DNA from 4 places in the Synechococcus sp. N5 genome. Region 2 is predicted to be linked to each of the others. Evidence: predicted binding sites of a transcription regulator. Region 2 holds the regulator's gene; each other region holds the start of a gene.
The links. Region 2 encodes NtcA, which controls nitrogen genes in cyanobacteria. Its sites were predicted from a motif close to GTANCNNNNGNTAC; they were not measured.
Positions count from the first base shown of each region.

Region 1 (5,576 bases), on a different contig from region 2:
TAGCCGTGAGACAGCAGCATTTGCCGGGTGTCTTCACTCCAACGGCCGGCTGCAGCAGCATCTCCATGTTTGGGATGAAAGGCCAGCAGGTGCAGGTCACCCGCCAGCAACGTGAACTTCTCCGGGTCCAATTGGGCTGCGAAGGCGGTTCGCCGTTGCAAAGCTCCGCTGAGCGTTGCTTCGATGCCCGCCTCGCCCAACTGGCGCAGGCCCAGCCAAAGCTTGAGGATCTCTGCAGGTCGGGTGCCCTGCAAGCCGATCTCACCTCCGTGATCCATCCCCCTGGGCGCCTCCATGTAGGGCAATCCTGTTGAAAAGGCCTGACGCAAATGGGTTCGATCCCGAAGCAACAGCAGGGATGACGCCTTGGTGATGCCCAGCAATTTCTGTGGATTCAGCGTGATCGAATCGGCAGATTCCATGCCATCCATCAGAGAGGCATGGCGGGCCGTGAGGGCGAACACACCGCCGATGGCCGCATCAATGTGCAACCAGACTCCGGCATCACGGCAGAGGATTGCCAGATCCGAGAGAGGATCAATGGCTCCGCGCACCGTGGTGCCGGCCGTGGCCACCACCGCCAGACAAGGCCGCCCCGCCGCTTGCAGAGCTCTTAAACGCTTGGCCAAAGCCTCGAGGCAAAGGCCACCATCCGCGGCCACGGGAAGCGTCTGAAGGGCATCATCCGCCAGCCCCATCACCTTTGCCGCCTTGTTGATCGAGACGTGAGCGTCTTGGCTGCACAGCAGCACAGGATCCCGATGGCTGGCCTTCGACGCCGCCCGTGCGGCCACCAGGGCCATGAGATTGCTCAGGGTCCCGCCGCTGGCCAGCACCCCTCCGGAACCGGCGGGCAGGCCAATCCTGTGGCAGAACCAGCGGCAGAGGTCATGTTCCAGGCCGGTCAGACCAGGCGAAAGCTCCTCGGCCAGGAGGTTGTTGTTGAGACCTGCACAGACCAATTCCGCCGCAATCGACGCAGTAAGCGGGGGCGGATCGAGATGGGCGAGAGCACCGGGATGGGACGGCTGATACGCCCCATCCATCACCTGCTGAAGATCACTGAGTAGCGATTCAACGCTGGCCCCATCAAGCCCTGGTGCCACGTCAGGCAAGGGCCGCATGACGGGGACCGGGCTTGATCGATCAGCGGAGCCGATCCAACGGCAGAGCAGATCCGAACTGCGATGCAGGAAGTTCCTCAGCACCGGGTCTTCGGCCGAGGGGATGGCGAACGGAGCAAGCCGATCCGGTGGGTGCTGAGACTCGGAACAGGCTTGCAACGGAGATCCGTGAACTGCACCGATCTTCGCGTCTCGTGGGATGGTGCTCAAAGGACAACGTGGAACAGCAGTGGATCAGCGGGATGAGTTCACTCGCTGGATGGATGTTCTGCTCCAGCGCGCTGAGGAGGCTGGAGCGGAAGGAGAAGTTCCGGTGGCCGCAGTGATCCTGGATGGACAGGGCCGAGCCATCGGCCATGGGCGGAACCGGCGCCAGAACGACAGGGATCCCCTCGGGCATGCCGAACTGGTGGCCTTGCAACAGGCAGCGATCGTTCAGGACGACTGGAGATTCAACAACTGCACCCTGATCGTCACCCTCGAACCCTGCCCCATGTGTGCGGGGGCCTTGGTGCAGGCCCGCATGGGAACTGTGATTTTTGCGGCATCAGATCCCAAGCGCGGTGGCCTGGGGGGAAGCCTTGACCTCTCCACCCATGCCAGTGCCCATCACCACATGAACGTGATTCAGGGCGTGCGCGAACCCGAGGCGAGGGAGCAGCTGGAACGCTGGTTCAGGCGGCGGCGGCGACGGAACCGCTGAAGCGAGGCAGCTCTGTCTCAAACAGGTTGAGCAGACGGTTCACGTTTTCAGGGGTGGAGTTGTACCCCATCAGGCCGATGCGCCAGATTTTGCCGGCCAGGCTGCCGAGTCCACCACCAACTTCAATGCCGTGGTTGTTGAGCAGGTGCTGACTGAAGGCCTTGCCATCCACACCTTCAGGGATGCGAACTGTGGTGAGGGTGGGCAGTCGGCGCTCGGCCGGCACATGCATCGAAAGACCGAGACTTTCCAGGCCTTTCCAGAGCATCTCCGCATTGCTGCGATGGCGAGCCCAGGCCTGGTCGAGACCTTCTTCAGCCAGCAGACGCAGGGCCTCACGCATGCCGAAGTTCATGTTGACCGGCGCGGTGTGGTGGTAGACGCGGTCGCTGCCCCAGTACTGGTTCAGCAAGGAAACGTCCAGATACCAGTTGGGCCCCTTGCCCTGACGGGCTGTCATCTTGGCCTCGGCACGGGGGCCCATGGTGAAGGGTCCGAGACCGGGAGGGCAGCTCAGGCCCTTCTGGCTGCAGCTGTAGGCGAGATCGACTTTCCACTCATCGATGTAGAGCGGAACGCCCCCGAGAGAGGTGACAGTGTCGAGCAGCAGAAGGCAATCATGCTTCCGACAGAGGTCGCCGATGCCCTCCATGGGTTGACAGACACCCGTTGAGGTTTCGGCATGGACCATCGCCAGGATGGCGGGCTTGTGCTCAATCAGGGCAGCTTCCAGCTCATCGAGGGAAAACCACTCACCCCAGGGCTTTTCAATGGTCTTCACCTCAGCGCGATAGCGGCCGGCCATGTCAGCCAGTCGCAGGCCGAAATATCCCTTCACCGCTACCAGAACGGTGTCTCCAGGCTCGACGGTGTTGGCGATGGTTGCCTCCATGGCAGCACTGCCGGTGCCGCTCATCGGAAGCGTGAGGCGGTTATCGGTTTGCCAGGCGTAACGCAGAAGTTCCTGCACTTCGCCCATCAGATCCACATAAAGAGGATCAAGGTGACCAATCGGGGTTCGCGACAGAGCCTTCAGAACCGTTGGGTGGGCGTTGGAGGGGCCTGGTCCAAGCAGGAGGCGGTCGGGTGTGCCGATCGGTGCAAAGGCTTTGCGGTGACGATCGTCAACAGAGAGGAGTGAGTTCGTCGTCGCCAAAGCCCTGTTCATTGGTTCGAATGTTGAGCCTACGCAGTCACGCCCCTTGGAAGGGGTGAGGGAGGCTTGATTGCAATCTGTTCAGATCTTGCGTTGAGCGTGCTGGATCAGCGCTGGCGCACATTGGTTTCACCCAGGCCCTTGGCCAGGTGATCGAACGGCTGAAGAACGGTGGCGAGCTGATCGGATGCAGCACCGTTTGCCAGAAGCATCTCGGAAACAACCTCTCCCAGCAGAACGATGCTGCGGACCGTTGGGCCTGTGGGAACGCCGAGACTCTTGTAGGTGTCGTCGAGTCCGTTCAGCACACGCTCATTGAGGATCGTGGAGTCACCTGCCACCAGGGCGTAGCTGGCGTAACGCAGGAAATAGTCCATATCCCGCAGGCAGGCGGCGAGCCGACGGGTGGTGTAGGCGTTGCCGCCAGGCAGCAACAGGTCGGGTTCATCCCGGAACAGGCGCTGGCTCGCCTCACGCACAATCTCGGCCGAGGATCCGTTGATCAGCTCTACGGCCTGAATCCGCAGCGCCGATTCATCCAGATACACATTGATGCTGTCGATCGCCGGGCGGTCGAAATAGCGACCCAGCTGGTCGTAACGACCGATCAGACCGCTGATTGCATCGCGCATGTCCCTGAATCTCCAGAGGATCCCCAGCGGAAGCTAACACCGTTGAGGCGGGCAGATCCTTTGGCATGCCTGCATTTCAGCCAAGTTGACAGAAACGGTTACGCAGTCGCCTTCCAGCAGCTGAAACGTACCTCTTGATACAAAATGGTGTCTTGTGGCTGTATACGGTCACATCACTGCACAATTCAGTCGAGCAGTCTCTTCTTATGTCGAAATCCCCCCAGGACGTCCTGCGCCAGATCAAGGACGAAGGCATCGAACTGATCGACCTCAAATTCACCGATCTGCACGGCAAGTGGCAGCACCTGACGGTGTGCACCGATCTGCTGGAGGAAGAATCCTTCACGGAGGGCCTGGCTTTTGACGGCTCATCCATCCGCGGCTGGAAAGGCATCCAGGCCTCCGACATGGCCATGGTGCCGGACGCCAACACGGCCTGGGTTGATCCCTTCTACCGGCACAAAACCCTGAGCATGATCTGCTCGATTCAGGAGCCACGCACCGGCCAGCCCTACGAGCGCTGCCCCCGTGCCCTGGCCCAGCGGGCACTGAATCATCTGGCCAGCACCGGACTCGCCGACATGGCCTTCTTCGGTCCTGAGCCGGAGTTCTTCCTCTTCGACGACGTCCGCTACAACTCGGCTGAAGGGGGTTCCTTTTACAGCGTCGATACGATCGAAGCGGGCTGGAACACCGGACGGATCGAAGAAGGCGGCAACCTCGCCTACAAGATTCAGGAGAAGGAGGGCTACTTCCCTGTCGCTCCCAACGACACCGCTCAGGACATCCGCTCCGAGATGCTCCTGCTGATGGGTCAGCTGGGCATTCCCACCGAGAAGCACCATCACGAGGTGGCAGGCGCGGGTCAGCACGAACTCGGCATGAAATTTGCTGAGCTGATCCAGGCCGCCGACAACGTGATGACGTACAAGTACGTCGTGCGCAACGTGGCCAAGAAGTACGGCAAGACAGCCACCTTCATGCCCAAGCCGGTCTTCAACGACAACGGCTCCGGCATGCACGTGCACCAGAGCCTCTGGAAAGGCGGTCAGCCCCTGTTCTTCGGCGAAGGCACCTACGCAAACCTCTCGCAGACGGCACGCTGGTACATCGGTGGCATCCTCAAGCACGCCCCCGCCTTCCTGGCCTTCACCAACCCCACCACCAACAGCTACAAGCGTTTGGTGCCCGGTTTCGAAGCCCCGGTGAACCTCGTCTACTCCGAGGGCAACCGCTCTGCCGCCGTGCGGATCCCGCTCACCGGCCCGAGCCCGAAGGCCAAGCGCCTCGAGTTCCGCTCCGGCGATGCCCTCGCCAACCCCTATCTGGCCTTCAGCGCCATGATGATGGCTGGTCTGGACGGCATCAAGAACCAGATCGATCCCGGCGATGGAGAAGATCGCGACCTGTTCGAACTTCCGGCTGAAGAGCTCTCGAAGATCGCCACGGTCCCCGCATCCCTCAACGGTGCCCTGGAAGCGTTGAATGCCGATCGCGGCTTCCTCACCGCCGGCGGTGTATTCAGCGACGACTTCATCGACAACTGGATCGACCTGAAGTACGAGGAGGTGCAACAGCTGCGCCAGCGGCCGCACCCCCACGAATTCACCATGTACTACGACGCTTGATCAGCGCCCCTGCAACCCACGACCCGCCTCCAAGGAGGCGGGTTTTTTTGTGGACTGCTGGCCACGCGATTGTGCGCCTCATTCGTTGGAATGGTTCCGTTGTCTGAATCCGCGATGGCGTCAACGCCCCTGAGCAAGCTTGCGTACCAAACGCTTCAGCAAGGCAAAAGCATCGCGGGCCTGGCCCACAAGGAGCTGAGCACCAAGCTGATGGAGCTGTTGGCGCCGGATGCGGTGCCGAAAACGGAGCCCGTGACCGCCGAAGTTCTTGGAGAGCTGCAGCTGGATATGAAGAAACTCCAGGAACAGGACTGGCAGGACGCCGAACAGGGG
Region 1 is NZ_UCNI01000001.1:399,338-404,913, reverse strand. Features, by position in the region: gene DXY03_RS02375 (aminotransferase class V-fold PLP-dependent enzyme) at 1-1,283, opposite strand, end outside; gene DXY03_RS02370 (nucleoside deaminase) at 1,324-1,827, shown strand; gene DXY03_RS02365 (alanine--glyoxylate aminotransferase family protein) at 1,799-2,995, opposite strand; gene DXY03_RS02360 (allophycocyanin subunit beta) at 3,091-3,615, opposite strand; gene glnA (type I glutamate--ammonia ligase) at 3,822-5,243, shown strand; gene DXY03_RS02350 (class I SAM-dependent methyltransferase) at 5,358-5,576, shown strand, end outside.
Region 1: glnA (type I glutamate--ammonia ligase) is a predicted target of NtcA. The motif match lies at 3,743-3,756, and genes of this name have one in related genera.

Region 2 (5,576 bases):
GGAGGAGCAACCAAAACTCAGCACTGGCCGCAGCTTCTGCTCCGGCTCCAGGTGACGGACCAAACCGCTCTGGAATGGCTCGATCATTCCCTGCCCGGCCTGTTCAGTGATCCAGCGATCGCACTTGAGCATCAGAAACCTCGGCGCAACTCCGTGACTTGATCTGCCATCTCCACCACACCGGCGGGGATGGCAGGTCCAGTGATGATCACATCCATCGAAGCGGGCCGCTGCTCAAGGGCTGCAATCACGTCCGCCTCATCCAGGTATCCGAAGGCCACGGCAAGGCCGAGTTCATCCAACACCAGCTGATCGAGATCTCCCTGGATCAGATGCTGACGGCAGATGGACCAAACCTCAGCCACCGCCTCCGCACCACCGGGATGCCCCGGCGAGGAGAGGCAGAGGGGCACTTCCGGCCGCAGCCAGACGAGGCCTCCGCAGAGCTGCACCCGGCCGGCCGGTCCCTGCTGCACGCCCCCTTTGAGGAACTGACTGATCAGAACACGACTGCCCAAGCCGGCAGCTCGCATGGCCTGGCTGAGAACACTGGCGAAACTGCCTCGATAAGGCGCCGTATGCACTTGCAGCTGCCCTTCGGGAGCCACCAGATGTAGGGGTGGCGGATCAGAGACGGCAGGCAAGGGCCTCAGGCCCGCCCGTTGCAAGGCCTGCTGATCCCGATCCAGGGAATTTTGGAAGGATTGGGGGTCGGCGAGGCTTGTGGTCATCACGGAAGCATCTGTCCGGGCGACCCCGGCAAGACCTTGAATGTAGCGGCGAGATCACATTCCACAAGGGGATTGACACCACCCATGGTGTTTGGACAGTGCGAGAACCAACCGCCTGCGAGGCTTGACGAACTGCACACCACCGATGAGCCAATCCCCTGAACAACGCACTGATGGCCGTCGCCCGCAGCAGTTGCGACCGTTCTCGGTGACCTGGAATCCCATGGGGTTTGCCTTGAGCTCCCTTGTGGTTCACACCGGCCGAACCGCTGTTCTCTGCAGCGTTTGCTTAGAGGACAAAGTTCCCCGCTGGCGCAAGGGAGAAGGATTGGGATGGCTCAGCGCCGAATACCGGTTGCTGCCCGGATCCACCCCACAGCGACAATCACGGGAGCTGATGAAACTCTCGGGCCGCACTCAGGAAATTCAGCGGCTGATCGGCCGAAGCCTGCGCGCCGTGATCGACATGAAGCGTCTAGGAGAGCGCACCTTGCTGATCGACTGCGACGTGATCCAAGCGGACGCCGGCACCCGGACGGCCTCGATCACCGGGGCTTGGCTCGCCCTGGACCAAGCCTGCCGATCCCTGGTGGACCAGGGAGTGCTGGAGCAATCACCCCTGATCGATCAGGTGGCGGCTGTATCCGTGGGCTTGGTTGATGGCCAGGCCTTGCTGGATCTGGACTACAGCGAAGACAGCCGAGCCGAGGTGGACCTGAACGTTGTGCAGTCCGGCGATGGCCGTCTGCTGGAAATCCAGGGAACTGCGGAGGGTGCGCCCTTCAGTCGCAGGCAACTCAATGAGCTGCTGGATTTAGCAGAGCCGGGATTGACATCCCTGATGCAGGCGCAACGCCAGGCCTTCAAGGAGCACAGCAGCGTTACGTAATAACCGCTACATGGCGGCCACCGCCGGCTCCGTAACTTCGCCACACAAGGGGGATGTCATGACCAGTAGCCGAGGTTTCAGCCGATACGCCCCGCAGATGGTGGCTCCAGCTCCCAGCGCAGAGCCCGCCAACCGTTCTCTGCTGGAGATCATCCGGGATCTCGATGGCGCCAGCAGTGAACTGGTGGATCGCAACAAGACCATCTTCTTCCCCGGAGATCCCGCAGAACGGGTGTATCTGATCCGCCGGGGAGCCGTTCGTCTGTCCCGCGTCTACGAATCGGGAGAAGAGATCACCGTGGCCCTGCTCCGCGAGAACAGCCTCTTCGGGGTGCTGTCACTGCTGACAGGTCAACGGTCCGACCGGTTCTATCACGCTGTGGCCTTTACCCGGGTCGAAATGGTGACTGCACCAGCGACCTCCGTGAAGGCCGCCATCGAAGCAGACACCAGCGTTGGCCTGCGCTTGCTTCAGGGTCTCTCCAGCCGGATTCTGCAGACCGAGACGATGATTGAAACCCTCACCCATCGGGACATGTCATCCCGACTGGTGAGCTTCCTGCTGGTGCTTTGCAGGGACTTCGGCGTGGCAGATGAGCTGGGCATCACCATCGACCTGCGCCTGTCCCATCAGGCCATCGCTGAAGCAATTGGCTCAACACGCGTGACAATCACGCGTCTGCTGGGAGACTTGCGTCAATCCGGTTTGGTTCAGATTGACCGCAAGAAAATCACGGTTCTGGATCCGATCGCGCTGGCCAAACGCTTCAGCTAGGCCTGCCATCGCCCGACTTGTGCAGCCATGAGCGGCTGGGCACTGATTCTGGTTCTGTTGGTGCTCGGGGGCGTGCTGTCGACCCTGGGCGACCGTTTGGGCAGCCGCGTCGGCAAAGCGCGACTGAGTTTGTTCAGCATGCGCCCACGGCGCACCGCCGTTTTGATCACGGTGTTGACCGGCAGCCTGATCAGCGCACTCTCACTTGGCCTGATGCTTCTGGTGAGCCGGCAGTTGCGGGTTGGCCTGTTTGAACTGGATGCCCTGCAGGAGAAACTCCAAGACAGCCGTCAGCAGCTGGAGGCAGCCGAGCGGGAACGAGACAAGACCCAAACAGAAACCAAACGGATCGCCATTGAGCTCGAGCAATCGCAGCAACGGGCCAACACCCTGCGCCTCGAACTCGCTCCTCTTCAAAAGGAGCTGGCCCAACTCAAAGCCGAACGTGAACGCCTCAGCCAGGACATCGCCTCCCGCGATGCGGACATCCAGCGCACGGAAGCCGAACTCAACAGCGTTCGCAGCCGCATCCGAGCCGGTGAGCAGGAACTCAAAGAACTGGAACGCAATCTGGTCGCCTTGAGGCGTGGATCTGTGGTGATCAGCAGCGGACAGACCTTGGCAAGAGCAACGGTTCGACTCGATGCTCCGGACCAGGCCAAACAGGCTGTCGACAGGCTGTTGCAGGAGGCCAATCTCAACGCCTACGGGAAAGTGCGACCTGGCGAAGCACCCGAACGGCAGTTGATCCGCGTTCCGCGCAGCGATGTGGAACGCCTGCAAAGGATCATCCGCAAACCGGAGATCTGGGTGATCTCGCTGCGCTCAGCCACCAACGTGCTGCGGGGCGAAACAGCGGTGTACGCCTTCCCCGAGGTGCGTCCAAACCGGCCGGTGACGCAACGCGGTGACGTGCTGGCCACCACCACACTGCAACCGGATGAACGCACTCCAGAGGGCATTCGCACACGATTGAACCTTCTCCTGGCCTCGGCCTATGCCGAAGTGCAGCGGCGGGGATCCCTGACCGAAGGCCTTCAGTTCGATGGATCAGCCCTCTCCCAACTGGCCCAGACCCTTATGGAAGGACCCAGCCAAAGCGTGGTCTTGGACGTGATTTCCGCAGGGGTCAGCGACAGTGCCGATCCTGTCGTCGTCACCATTCAGGCCTCCCCATGAAACGGGTGGCCGTCCTCGATCCAGGCCGCTGCAAATGTGGTCTTGTGCTGGCCGATCTTCAGCTCGGCCTCGTGCGCGAAGGGCATGTGCTGGCCCCGGAGGCCGTCGAACCCTGGCTGGAGCAGTGGAATCAAGACCAAGCTCTCGACCGCATCCTGATCGGCGATGGCACGGGAAGCAGAACCTGGATCCAGCGACTGGAACGGCTGGGCCATCTCACCGTGGTTCAGGAGCAGGGAACAACCCTGAGGGCAAGACAGCGTTACTGGGCGCTATGGCCGGCTCGAGGTTGGCGACGGATGCTGCCGGCAGGACTGCGCATTCCACCGGTGGATCTGGATGCTGTTGCAGCTTTGGTGATGCTTGAGGAGCACCTGCAATGCCGCCTGAAATGGCCTGAGCCTGATCCCACGTTCTCGCTCAGAACCTGGCCCGGACCATGAAGGTGTAATCACCCCCCGGTTCCAGCCTGTAATCAGAACGCACAAGAAACCGCCGCAGGGCATCCTCGATCAGGGCACGTCCCAGGGATGGCTCCACTACCAGTTCACCGCGATCAAAGGCCCAGGAAAACTGCCACTCAAACCCTCCAGCAGAAACTTCACCCTCCACGCACTTGGCTTGAAAACACTGGCGGAGCACCCGCAAATGAGCCGTTGTCGCCGGAAGTGCCGGCATCAGTCGACCGACTCCAGGTCATAACGGAACCCGTTGATCCAGGTTCCAGCGCGCTCAAAGCTCTGGCGCTGAAGACGTTGAATCCCATCCAGAACAGCATCGAGAACAGCGCCGACACAGGGTTGCTCCGCCTTGCTGAACGGACCAAGAACATGGGACACCGTTCGGGCGCGGCGTTCGGCAGGGTTCTCAGCCGGCGCACCAATGCCGATCCGCAGCCTGGGGAACCCCTGGGTACCGAGATGCTGAATGGTGCTGCGCAAACCGTTGTGCCCGCCGGCACTGCCCTGGGCCCGCAACCGCAAACGACCCAGCGGAAGGTCCATGTCGTCCACCAGCACCAACAATTGGTGAGGCTCCAGGCCGAACCAATCGAGAGCCGCACGAATGGCACGACCGCTGTCATTCATATAGGTCTGAGGCATCAGTAAGCGCAGCCGCTGCTCACCAACCCCTGTATCGGCTGCAAGACCATGCAACTTGGCCTGCTGACGAAAACTGAACCCAGAGCGCTTACCCAAAAGCTCGAGGGCCATGAAGCCGATGTTGTGACGGGTGCCGACGTATTTCGCACCCGGATTTCCCAACCCCACCACCAGCTTGAGATCAGTGGCCATACCGCTAGAACGACTCAGTCGCTGGGGGGAAGTTCTTCAACCGGCTTCGAAGCCTCACCGGAAATCTCCGGTTCAGCCATGGCTTTGTTGATCTCGCGTTCGAATTCCTTGGACGCGGATTGGAAGCCCTTCAGGGTTTTACCGAGAGTCCGACCAAGCTCGGGCAGTCGTTTCGGCCCGAAAACCAACAAGGCAACGGCGCCGATAACCGCCATTTCGGGGAGACCGACGCCGAAGATGTTCATGGGTGCAGATCAGCCGAGGCCGTTCCAGTTCACGTTGATGCCCTCGAGGATGAGGGACTTGTTGTACAGCTGAAGAATCACCAACAGGAACACCAGGAACAGCACCATGAAGATGCCCATCACAGGAGTGGTGCCCCATCCGGGTACCACCTTGCCGTACTCGGAGTTCAGTGGGCGGAGAAGGTCTCCCAGACGGGTGCGTTGTGCCATGGCGACGCCGGGTCTCGGGTGGTTTGAAGTCTCGATACTGTAGGGGCCGACTCCGGTTAGGGGTTGATCCTGTCGAGAGATGTGATGGAAACGTCGTCCCCAGCCCTGTCCGTCGCCATTGGCGTGCTCGCCGTTTTGTTCGGACTCACCGGATTTGGCGTGTATCAGGCCTTTGGCCCTCCATCAAAAGCACTCGACGACCCGTTCGACGATCACGAGGACTGATCCACCACCAGGGAGACGAGTTCCCCT
Region 2 is NZ_UCNI01000006.1:29,715-35,290, forward strand. Features, by position in the region: gene dcd (dCTP deaminase) at 1-132, opposite strand, end outside; gene DXY03_RS05560 (cob(I)yrinic acid a,c-diamide adenosyltransferase) at 132-731, opposite strand; gene rph (ribonuclease PH) at 877-1,620, shown strand; gene ntcA (global nitrogen regulator NtcA) at 1,679-2,395, shown strand; gene DXY03_RS05575 (DUF3084 domain-containing protein) at 2,423-3,574, shown strand; gene DXY03_RS05580 (resolvase) at 3,571-4,017, shown strand; gene DXY03_RS05585 (DUF3146 family protein) at 3,995-4,252, opposite strand; gene pth (aminoacyl-tRNA hydrolase) at 4,252-4,869, opposite strand; gene DXY03_RS05595 (TatA/E family twin arginine-targeting protein translocase) at 4,884-5,114, opposite strand; gene psbH (photosystem II reaction center phosphoprotein PsbH) at 5,124-5,324, opposite strand; gene psbN (photosystem II reaction center protein PsbN) at 5,409-5,549, shown strand; gene DXY03_RS05610 (glycoside hydrolase family 38 C-terminal domain-containing protein) at 5,537-5,576, opposite strand, start outside.

Region 3 (5,576 bases), 290 kb from region 2:
GGTCTTGACGCCGCTGCCAGAGCTGGCGCATGGCCTTCTCAAGCTGACGCTCCGAGGCGAGAGCGGGCTTGAGATCGGTGCCTTCAGCAGAAAACAAGCAGGTGAACGCCTGCCCATCGGCGGTGACACGCAAGCGGTTGCAATCCCCACAGAACGGCTCACTGATGGAGGCGATCACACCGATGGAACCGGTGCCATCGCCATAACGCCAACGCCGGGCCGTCCCACCCCGCGGGCGACCCAAAGGCTCCAGGGGCCAACGGGCATGAATGTGCTCCACCATCTGCGCCGCCGGCAACACCTGATCCAGCGTCCACTGGTTGCGGTTGCCCACATCCATGTATTCGATCAAACGCAGCTCCATCCCCTGCTGCCGGGCCAAACCGGCCAAGGGCAACAGCTGATCGTCATTGATCCCCCGTTGGATCACGGCATTGAGCTTGAGCTCGCGGCATGAGGGATCAAAGCCAGCGGCGCAGGCCGCCGCGATGCCGTCCTGCACCTGGCGCACGAGGCGGTCTCCAGCCACGGCACCACCCTGGAGACCAGCCATGCGCGCCGCTGCCTCCCCTTCTGCCGCATCCAGGCTGATCGTGATGCGATCCAGCCCTGCGGCACGCAACGCCCGCGCCATCGGTTCCGACAACAGCACCCCGTTGCTGGTGAGCGCCACGGCCTGCAAACCAGCGATCGGATCCGAACGATCCCGCCGGGCCTGGGCCACCGCCTCCAACAACGGCAACAAGCGCCGGCTCAACAACGGCTCTCCACCGGTGAGCCGCAGCGTCTGTGCCCCCAGGCGCGCGGCCACACGAATCACGCGCATCTGCTGCTCCAGCGTGAGCAGGCCAGGGGGCTCCTCCAGATCCGGACAGCAGTACGGACAGGCGAGATTGCAACGGGCCGTGAGCGACAACCGCAACACCCCGATGGGCCGGTTGAGGCGGTCTGCGAGCGGCAACGACGTGCTCATCCCTCCAACGCTGCCAGATCTGCAGGGCAATTGGCATTCACCAACGCCTCTTTAGGCAAGCGCACCGCCTGATGGGGAACGCAAGCCAACCAATCCATCCAGCGCAACTCTCCGCGTTGCAGTTGCTGATCAAGGCAGGAGCGGAAGGGAGAACCGGAGGGGATCACCGCCAGCAACGGCTGAAGCCGTTGCCCGTCATGGGCCACTGCTGCTTGATCGGGGGCACGATTCCAGGCTGCGATCAGCTGCCGGACAACGGCGGTGCGCAAACGGGGCATGTCCACCGGCAGCACCAACAAAGCGTCCCCAGGCCGAGACGGCAACAGCCTGGCCAGCGCCTGCAGAGGACCATTCCAGGGAGGGGGCTCCAGCAGCACGGAACATCCCGGCCGGTGGGCCAGCAGCTCTGCGTGGGCGGCATGACGACTCAACACCTGCACCGGATAACCGAGGGGCAACAGCTGGTCGACCAGGGCCTTGAGCCAGACACCACCGGAGGGATGCGGCAGGAGGGCCTTGTCACGCCCCATGCGACGGCTGCTTCCGCCACTGAGCACACAAACTCGCAAGCCTTAGTTCACATCGCCAACAAACAATCTGCACCAGCGGAGTCCAACAACCCACAAAAGTTGCAACCGCTACCAAATCATTGCTGTACAAGAACGTCTAATCCGATCAATCAGCCCCGTTGATGTTTGCTTCGGTACAGAAAAGCAGAAATCGGTAACCAATCTGACCAAACACGGGCCCGACGAATTGATTAACTGCGCGGGTCAAACGGATTCTCTTTTCGACCGTTTTGCCATCCCCGGGCACCCTTCCTTTTGAAGCCCGAGGTTCCATTTCTTCTCCTCAATGCTTGGCGACCTCTGGTCGTTCCAGGGCAGGTACCGAACCCTTCACCTGACCTGGATCGCCTTCTTCCTGACCTTCGTGGTCTGGTTCAACCTGGCCCCTCTGGCCACCACCGTGAAAGCGGACCTGGGACTGACCGTTGGTCAGATCCGCACCGTGGCCATCTGCAACGTGGCCCTCACCATTCCGGCGCGCGTGCTGATCGGCATGCTCCTGGACAAATTCGGACCCCGGATCACCTACTCCTCGATCCTGGTGTTCTCGGCGATTCCCTGCCTGCTGTTTGCATCCGCTCAGGACTTCAACCAGCTGGTGGTGGCCCGTCTGCTGCTCTCCATCGTTGGCGCCGGCTTCGTGATCGGCATCCGCATGGTGGCCGAGTGGTTCCCGCCCAAGGAAATCGGCCTGGCTGAAGGCATCTACGGCGGCTGGGGCAACTTCGGCTCCGCCTTCTCCGCCCTCACCATGGTGGCCCTCGCTGGCTTCCTCTCCTTCTCCGGCGGCTTCGAACTGCCCACCGGCGCTGTTCTGAACTGGCGCGGTGCTATCGCCCTGACCGGCATTGTCTCCGCCGTTTACGGCCTCTTCTACTTCTTCAACGTCACCGACACTCCCCCCGGCAAGACGTATCAGCGCCCGGCGAAATCCGCCGGCCTGGAAGTCACCTCCATGCGCGACTTCTGGGGTCTGCTGGGCATGAACGTGCCTTTCGCAGCCATCCTCTGCGTGCTCTGCTGGCGCCTTTCCAAGGTGGGCTTCCTCACCGCAAGCACCTACCCCCTGGCCCTCGGTGCCGTTGCCGTCTGGTTTGCCTTCCAGACCTGGGGAATCATTCGCACCAACCGCGACCTGATCCTCGGCAACAAGGTTTATCCCAAGGAAGATCGCTACGAGTTCCGCCAGGTGGCGATCCTCGAGCTCACCTACATCGTGAACTTCGGCTCTGAACTGGCCGTGGTTTCGATGCTGCCCACCTTCTTTGAAACCACCTTCGATCTGCCGAAGGCCACCGCCGGAATCCTGGCGTCCTGCTTCGCTTTCGTGAACCTGGTCGCCCGCCCTGCTGGCGGTCTCATCTCCGACCGCGTCGGCAGCCGCAAGAACACCATGGGCTTCCTCACTGCCGGTCTCGGCGTGGGCTACCTGGTGATGAGCATGATCAAGCCCGGCACCTTCACCGGCACCACCGGCATTGCCGTTGCCGTGGTGATCACCATGCTCGCTTCGTTCTTCGTGCAGTCCGGTGAAGGCGCCACCTTCGCGCTGGTGCCCCTGGTCAAGCGTCGCGTCACCGGCCAGGTGGCCGGCCTGGTGGGTGCCTACGGCAACGTTGGTGCTGTGACCTACCTGACCATCTTCAGCCTCCTGCCGATGTGGATGGGCGGCGGCGGCGAACCCACCCCCGAGGTGATCGCGGCTTCCAACAGCGCCTTCTTCCAGATCCTGGGTGTGGCCGGTCTGATCGTGGCCTTCTTCTGCTTCTTCTTCCTGAAGGAGCCCAAGGGGTCCTTCGCAGACCTGCACGAAGGCGAAACCGCCTGATCCATCTCCCTCCGCAGCATCCTGTCGCTGCACAACGACCCGGAGCTTCGGCTCCGGGTTTTGTTCTTTTTTTGGTTCATGCATGACCAACTCACCCCGCAGCGTGCGCAGCCAGTGCCCCTACTGCGGCGTGGGTTGTGGCCTGGAGCTTTTGCCTCCTGCCGTGAAGGGTGAGGCCGTGAAACGGGATGCCGAGGGCAACCCGATGTGGACCGCCCGCGGCGACCGCGAACACCCCTCAAGCCTTGGCCAGGTCTGCATCAAGGGCGCCACCGTCGGCGAAACCCTGGCCCCAGGCCGCCTGCGCCAACCCCTGTTCCGCCAGACCCTTGAGGACGACTTCGCGCCGATCAGCTGGGACGACGCTCTCAACAAAATCACCGGCCAAATCCACGCGAGCGTGGCCCAGCGCGGCAACGCCGATGGCATCGCCATGTACGGCTCCGGTCAATTCCACACCGAGGATTACTACCTCGCCCAGAAGCTGCTCAAAGGCGCCCTGGGCACCAACAATTTCGACGCCAATTCACGGCTGTGCATGAGCTCAGCGGTGGCGGGCTACACCCGCAGCCTGGGCTCCGATGGTCCCCCCTGCAGCTATGAGGACCTCGACCACTGCACAGTGGCGTTTCTAATCGGCACCAACACGGCCGAATGCCACCCGGTGCTGTTCCAGCGGCTGCTGAAGCGAAAACGCAAAAACCCCGGCAGCGTCAAGATCGTGGTGGTGGATCCACGCCGCACCGACACCGCCAAAGCCGCCGATATCCACTTGCCGATTGCACCGGGCAGCGACCTGGCCCTGCTGCACGGCATTGCCCACCTGGTGCTGCGCGAAAACGGCCAGGATCCGGCCTTCATCGACGACCACACCGAGAATTACGACGCCTTTTTTGACGTCGCCGCCCGCTGGACCCCAAGACGGGTGGCCCTGTTCTGCAACATCCCCGAGAAACGCCTGCGGGAGGTGGCGGCTCTGTTCCACCGGCGCGAGAAGGTGCTCAGCCTCTGGTCGATGGGGGTGAACCAACGCCGTGAAGGAACGGCCGTGGTGCAGGGGTTGATCAATCTGCATCTGCTCACCGGCCAGATCGGCAAGCAAGGAGCGGGCCCGTTTTCCCTCACCGGCCAACCCAACGCCATGGGCGGACGCGAAGCCGGAGGCCTGGCCCACCTGCTGCCGGGCTACCGCCTTGTGGCCAACGCCGAACACCGCGCCGAAGTGGAGCAGGCCTGGCAGCTGCCGGCAGGACGAATCAACGCCAAGCCCGGATTGGCGGCCTGGCAGCAGATCGAAGCCATGGAACAGGAGGCGCTGGATCTGTGGTGGGTGGCCGCCACCAACCCCCTGGTGAGCCTCCCAGATCTCGACCGGGTGAAGTCAGCCATGCAGAAGTGCCCGCTGGTGGTGGTGAGCGAGGCCTACGCCGACTCGGAAACGTCCCACTACGCCCATCTGCTATTGCCCGCAGCCCAGTGGAGCGAGAAGGCCGGCGCCATGACCAATTCCGAACGGCGGGTCACCTACTGCCCGGCCTACCGGCGTCGTTTCGGCGAGAGCCGTCCCGACTGGGAGGTGTTTGCCGAGGTGGGCCGGCGACTGGGCTACAGCGAACAGTTCAACTTCGAATCAGCAGCTGAGGTGTATGCCGAATTCACGGCTCTCACCCACGGCAGGCTTTGCGATGTGAGCGGCCTCAGCCATGAACTACTGGAAGGCGAAGGACCGCAGCAATGGCCCTATCCCAGCGGCAGCACCCCCACCACAGAGGCCAAACGCCTCTACGCAGACCATCAATTCGCCACCCCCAACAAACGCGCCCGCTTCAGCACCGATCAACCGCTAGGACTGGCAGAACCCCCCTGCGACACCTATCCGCTGGTGCTGACGGTGGGCCGCTACCTGGGCCAGTGGCACACAATGACCCGCACCGGCAAGGTAGAACGGCTGATGAAACAGCATCCCGAGCCGCTGCTGGAGATTCACCCCGGTGACGCGCAGGAGTTGAAACTGCGCAACGGTGAACTGGCGGCGATCAGCTCACGCCGCGGCCACCTCACCGCCACGGTGAAAGTTACCGATCGCATCCGGCGTGGGTCGGTCTTCCTGCCGATGCACTGGGGATTCACCCAGGAGAAGGCCTGCGAAGCCAACACCCTCATGCACGACGAGGCCTGCCCTGTGTCGAAGCAGCCTGAACTCAAG
Region 3 is NZ_UCNI01000006.1:320,551-326,126, reverse strand. Features, by position in the region: gene DXY03_RS07070 (GTP 3',8-cyclase MoaA) at 1-973, opposite strand, end outside; gene DXY03_RS07065 (molybdenum cofactor guanylyltransferase) at 970-1,530, opposite strand; gene DXY03_RS07060 (NarK family nitrate/nitrite MFS transporter) at 1,829-3,370, shown strand; gene DXY03_RS07055 (nitrate reductase) at 3,453-5,576, shown strand, end outside.
Region 3: DXY03_RS07065 (molybdenum cofactor guanylyltransferase) is a predicted target of NtcA. The motif match lies at 1,602-1,615, and genes of this name have one in related genera.

Region 4 (5,576 bases), on a different contig from region 2:
ATCAACAACACCGACGCCGAAGGCCGCCTCACCTTGGCCGATGCCTTGCTCTATGCCTGTGAGCAGAAGCCCGATGCCGTGGTGGATCTGGCCACCCTCACCGGAGCCTGCGTGATTGCCCTGGGGGATGAGATGGCCGGGCTCTGGTCCAACAATGACGACTTGGCGGAGGCCCTCGATGCCGCCGCTCAGACGGGCGGTGAAGGGCTCTGGCGCATGCCACTGCGGCAGTCCTACAGGGATGGATTGAAGTCATTGCTGGCCGACATGAAGAACACCGGCCCGCGGCCCGGTGGTTCGATCACAGCAGCCCTGTTCCTCAAGGAGTTCGTGGCCAAAGACACGGCCTGGGCCCACATCGACATCGCCGGCCCGGTGTGGAGTGACAAGGGCAAAGGCGTCAATCCCGCTGGTGCCACCGGCTACGGCGTGCGCACCCTGGTGAACTGGGTGCTGGCTCAGTCATGAGCCGCTCCCCGGTGCGCTGGTACATCAAGGCCCAGCTGGGGGTGCTGCTGCTCCCGGTGGGCCTCTGCCTGTTCGGCGAGGCGGTGAGCCGCAAGGTGGTTCAGATGCTGGGCAAGGACGCAGGTCCCTGGTTCTGGTATGGAACCCTCAGCCTGATTTGCATCAACGCCGGCATCGGTCTGATGATCGACAGCGGACTGACCCGAGGCTTTCCAGGACGACGTCAGAACTGATCAGGAAGCAACAGCCTGCAATTCGAGGGAGCGGTCTGGTGTTTCCAATGCATGAATCTGCCACCGTGCTCGCTCGGAGCAAGTTTCCAACACACGATCAAGATCATCCGATGCGTGCTTCGGCGACGCGTAGGGACCGATATGACGGGTGCCAAGACCATCCTTAATGGTCAGCAGATACATACAACCCTCCTCTCACCGCCTGATCGTAAGCATGGGCTGAAGCATCGTCGATGGCCGGAAACCCGTCTGTTCACTGAGAACTTGCTGAATCAATCAGGCTGCCGCGCTTAATCTTTTCAACAGGTTAGATGTTGGTTTCTTAAGGAATTCGACCAAATCCGATCAAGTATCGGCCGGCGAAATCCCCTGGAGCGATACAGGGTATCGCTCCATTTCATCGGGCTCAGTTGGCTTCAGTGACAGCCACTGGAGCAGCAGACCTGCCAGACATCTCACGCAGAGAGCCAGCAGCACAGAGGGTTGAAAGCGCGATCGCAACCAGGGCGGCGCTGTTGATCAGCTTCAGCGCGACGGGCAGATGGGTGTTGACCATCTCACGGACGTTTGCCATGAAAAAAAGTTCATAGTGAACATCTTCATGGTGCGGCCCCTGTCAACGCAGCGAGGGCTCCCGCAGAGCACAGTCCTTTTTCTTGGGTCCCTCACACCAGAAGCGTTTTGTTGTGATGGCGACGACCAGCCCCTGGAGCCCAGGCCATCCTTAGAGGGCTTCTTTCGGTGAAGGGGCAATGCGTCGAACGCGGGGGTGCTTAGGGAACACCCCCCCTTTTTTGGGCATCAAGCCACAAGGACAAGGGCGATGTTGAGAATCGCCAGCCCCACCAAGAACACCGCCGCCAGCAACGCGGCTTCGGGGAAGAACTTGGCAATCACAAAACCCACCCCAAGAAACACCGAGGAGATCACGATGGCGGTGAGATCCGATCCCATCGGCGAATGCTGACTGGCTCGCACACAGGATGCCGGGATCTCCCTTGGACCGTGGCTTGCCTCCCTCCAGCTGCCCAACAAAAAACCCCTGCCCTTGAAAGGGGGCAGGGGCAGGAACCAACGGGCGCTTCGGGCTACTTGGTGCAGGTGACGCCCCGGTAGGTGAGGGTGCGACGGCTTTCGCCAATAAGTTCCTTGCGGCAGGTGTTGTAGTGCTCGCGGCGGTAGGTCAATTCAACGCAGGCCTTGGGAGTGGCTGGAGCTGCTGCATAGGTGTGGCCTCGATATAGAAGTGCAGTCATTGGATGTTCCTCGAAGAAATCCAAGTCCCCGTTCCATGGCTTGGAGCATCTGCGCCCCCTCAAGAGGGGGTGAACGTTTTGTAGCGGTTACTACAAACTACTTACAAGACAGCCGTCAAGCCCGTGTCGTTCACGCGAATACACACCGCCCCTTGATCAAGGCCCCTGCTCGATCAACGCCCTGTTCGATCAACAGCCCGAAGAGACAGGCGCACTGGCGGGCCATCCATCCATCGACCAGATCACATCCGAGACCGCATCGGCATTGATCCATTTGATGACGCCCGTATCCACGTCAGCCACCTGAAACAGAGACGGAAGCCTGGGGTGGCGAGCACTTCCCTCGCAGAAGAGCACCTGCCCCATCCACCAATCCCCTTGATCGAGCTGGTCTCCAGCGACGATCACAAAGTGCCCTGGGCGGACGTGGAGAAAGGGAGCCTCCGCCTTCACCGCGAGATCACCGTGATCAACCGACATGAGCCACCCACAAATCAGTACATCTGTACTCATAGCCATGTCGATATGGGTTTGGCAAGCCGTCAATCGCGCTGGCGTTGAACCGCGGACGTGTTGCCAGACACTGACGTAAGCACTTTTGCTCCCTGGACGTTGACCCGTGGGCGTCTAGGTTTCGACAGTCTTCAGACCCGTAGGCCCCCTTTCGATCGCACAAGGCCCTGAGCCTGCCGCCGTCGAGAACGCCAATCGATGACTGACCGCACTCTCAGCATTTCCGATGCCCTGCGCGAAGCGCAGCTGCAGCGCCTGGAAGCCTCCCTGGCCTGCAAGGCGGCATCCAAGCCTCAGGCCACGACACAGCCAGCAAAAGAGAAGGACAAGGACGCCAAAGCAAGCGACTGATCGCAACAGTCCCCACGCATTCCTTGATCAGATCGGCATATTGAGGAGCATCCGGCAACTGCCGGTGTCCTCAAGTGCTGTGCTGTGGAGTCGCTGCTCTCGATCCTGTTGGGCGTCTCCCTCGCGTGGGCGATCACGCGGGCGATCATCTGGCTGAGCGACCGTGCCCGCATCCGCGGGCGCTCTGCCGAGGAATGAGGCTGCCATCCTTGAGGTATGGACCGATCCCCTGCAGAACAGGAACTCAACCGCATTGAGCGCGAACTGGATGCGAACGAACCGGAGGCAAACCACCTGCGAAGCGGGGTGGTGGTCAGGGTGGTGAAGAACAGAGAGGAAAGTCAGACAGAGGAAAGTCAGACAACCGATCCCTGGATGTCGTGCTGGTCACAGCGCTGTTGCTATTCGTTGTTGCCGCAGCACTGGTGTTCGCAGGCCGGCTTAGCTCCACACAACGGATGCAACTAACAGCTGGTTCCGTCGGAGGAGCGGTTGGCCTGTTGCTCAGCTATGGCGTCGGAAGGCTGAGGCCTTAAGCCCATCGGAACTGAGCTTTACTTCCCCCAGGCGTTACCGGAGCGAGCGTTGTCGCCCCAGACGCTGTCGAGTCTGCGGTCACGACCGCAGCTGAACCGGTAGAAGTTGTATTTGACGGCGTTGTTCTCCGCGTAGTTCTGGTGGTATCCCTCGGCGGGCCAGAAGCGAGCCGCCTGCCGGAGCTCCACCTTCAAGGCAGACCGGGGTTGTCCGAGCTCACGGGCCGCCGCCGCCGCACTGGCCTCAGCCGCCTGAGCCTGGGCGTCATCAGCCGTGAAGATCACCGGCCGGTAGGCATCACCGCGGTCGCAGAACTGGCCGCCGCCATCGAGGGGGTCCACATTGCGCCAGTAGCTGCGCAGCAGCTCCGCGTAGCTGATCTGATCCGGATCAAAGCGCACCTGCACCGCTTCCTGATGCCCCGTCGTCTCACTGCTCACCTGCCGGTAGGTGGGGCGCTCCAGCTGCCCGCCGCTATAGCCGCTCACGGCATCACGCACCCCGGGAAGATGTTCCAGGTCGTGCTCCATGCACCAGAAACAGCCACCGGCAAAGACCGCCGTCTGCAGCTCAGCCATGGCGCGCTGGGGCCAACTGAGCAGCATCAGGCAGGTGAACAGCAGCAGCAGGGTTCGTTTCATCCGATCACCTGATCAAAGATGGCCTTGGCCGCCCGCTCGGTGACCCCAGGAGCACCCAGGGTGGTCCGCAGCCGTGCATACCCCTCCAGCATGGCCTGGCGCTCTGGGGTGTCAGTCAGCAGAGGAAGCGCCCTCTCCACCAAAGCTTCGGCCGTGAGTTCGTCCTGGAGCAGCTCCGGCACCAACCGCTGCTTGAGCAACAGATTCACCGGCGAGATGTGATCCACCTGGAAGCGCAGCACGTGGCGGGCAACCCAGGCCGTCAGTCGGCTCACGCGGTACCCCACCACCTGGGGAACCCCCTGCAGGGCCAGCTCCAGGTTCACCGTGCCGGATTTGCCGAGGGCAAGATCCGCCGCCGCACAGAAGGTGGTTTTCAACCCATCCGCTTCAGAGGCGGGAATCACCCGGGCGTGGCGCACACCGGCCTCCTGAAGTGCTGCAGCCAGGGGGGCTTCGAACTCCGCAAGCCCAGCGGGCAGCAGCACCTGAAGATCAGGATGACTTTGCTGCAGCAGGGCCGCCGCCTGAGCCAGCGGTGGCATCAAGTAGCGCAACTCTTGGGTCCGTGAGGCAGGCAGCAACAAAAGCACTGGGGCGTCAGGGTCCAGACCCAATTGAAGGCGGGAGCTAGCGCGATCAGGAAGATTCTGAAAGCTATCCAAGAGGGGATGGCCCACCCAGCTCACATCCGCACCGCGGGCGCTATAAAACTCGGCCTCAGCAGGGAAGACCGCCAGAACCTTGTCGGTAAATTCGATCAATCGCGTGCTGCTGCCATCACCGAAGCGCCAGGCCCACTCCTGGGGAGCGATGTAATACGTGATCGGCAGCTTGGGCTGCTTCCGCCGCAGTTTTGTGCCCAGGCGCACATTGGCTCCGACATAGTCAATCAGCACCACCCCATCAAGGGGTTGTTCTTCCAAAAGCGCATCCACCCGGGCCTGCAGCCGCAGCGTGGGAAGAATCAACGGAGCGGCCTCCCACAGGCCGATAGCCCCCATCGGCGCGGTGTCGGCGATCAACACCGCGCCTGCCGCCTCCATTCGCGGACCTCCCAAAGCCAGCACCTCCAGCTCAATCCCCCGTTGTTCAGCCTCCAAGCTCAAGGCGCGAATCAACAGGCTGCCCTGCAGATCACCGGAGACCTCCCCGGTGCTTATCAGCAGCCGAACCATCAGCGGGCCTGCACTGGCATCGGACCCCGTCGGCCCTGCCCCGTGGAGGCTTCAAGGAACCGGCAGAAGTGCTCAGCCGCAGGCAGCAAGGGCTGGCTGCGGGCCTGCTGAAGCGAATCGGCAATCACCAGGTCAGAGCGATAAAACAAATTCCAGATCTCCTGAAGCTGCTTGAGTTCAGCGCCATCGTGGTTGGCAGCCAGGCCACTACGACGCATCCCCACGCGGTTCAACCCCCGCACGCGGCCCGGATGGCCTTCCACCAGGCAATAAGGGGGAACATCCCGGTCGACGCGGGTCATCCCGCCCACCATCGCCATCCCACCGATGTGAACGAACTGGTGAATGCCCAGACAGCCACCAATCACCGCACGGTCTTCGACCACCACGTGGCCCGCT
Region 4 is NZ_UCNI01000007.1:88,403-93,978, forward strand. Features, by position in the region: gene DXY03_RS08605 (leucyl aminopeptidase) at 1-468, shown strand, start outside; gene DXY03_RS08610 (hypothetical protein) at 465-701, shown strand; gene DXY03_RS08615 (hypothetical protein) at 702-884, opposite strand; gene DXY03_RS12320 (hypothetical protein) at 1,108-1,275, opposite strand; gene DXY03_RS12325 (hypothetical protein) at 1,503-1,655, opposite strand; gene DXY03_RS08620 (DUF4278 domain-containing protein) at 1,790-1,957, opposite strand; gene DXY03_RS08625 (DUF3104 domain-containing protein) at 2,147-2,437, opposite strand; gene DXY03_RS12330 (hypothetical protein) at 2,669-2,821, shown strand; gene DXY03_RS12485 (hypothetical protein) at 2,849-3,028, opposite strand; gene msrA (peptide-methionine (S)-S-oxide reductase MsrA) at 3,376-3,999, opposite strand; gene lpxB (lipid-A-disaccharide synthase) at 3,996-5,177, opposite strand; gene lpxA (acyl-ACP--UDP-N-acetylglucosamine O-acyltransferase) at 5,177-5,576, opposite strand, start outside.
Region 4: DXY03_RS08620 (DUF4278 domain-containing protein) is a predicted target of NtcA. The motif match lies at 2,038-2,051, and genes of this name have one in related genera.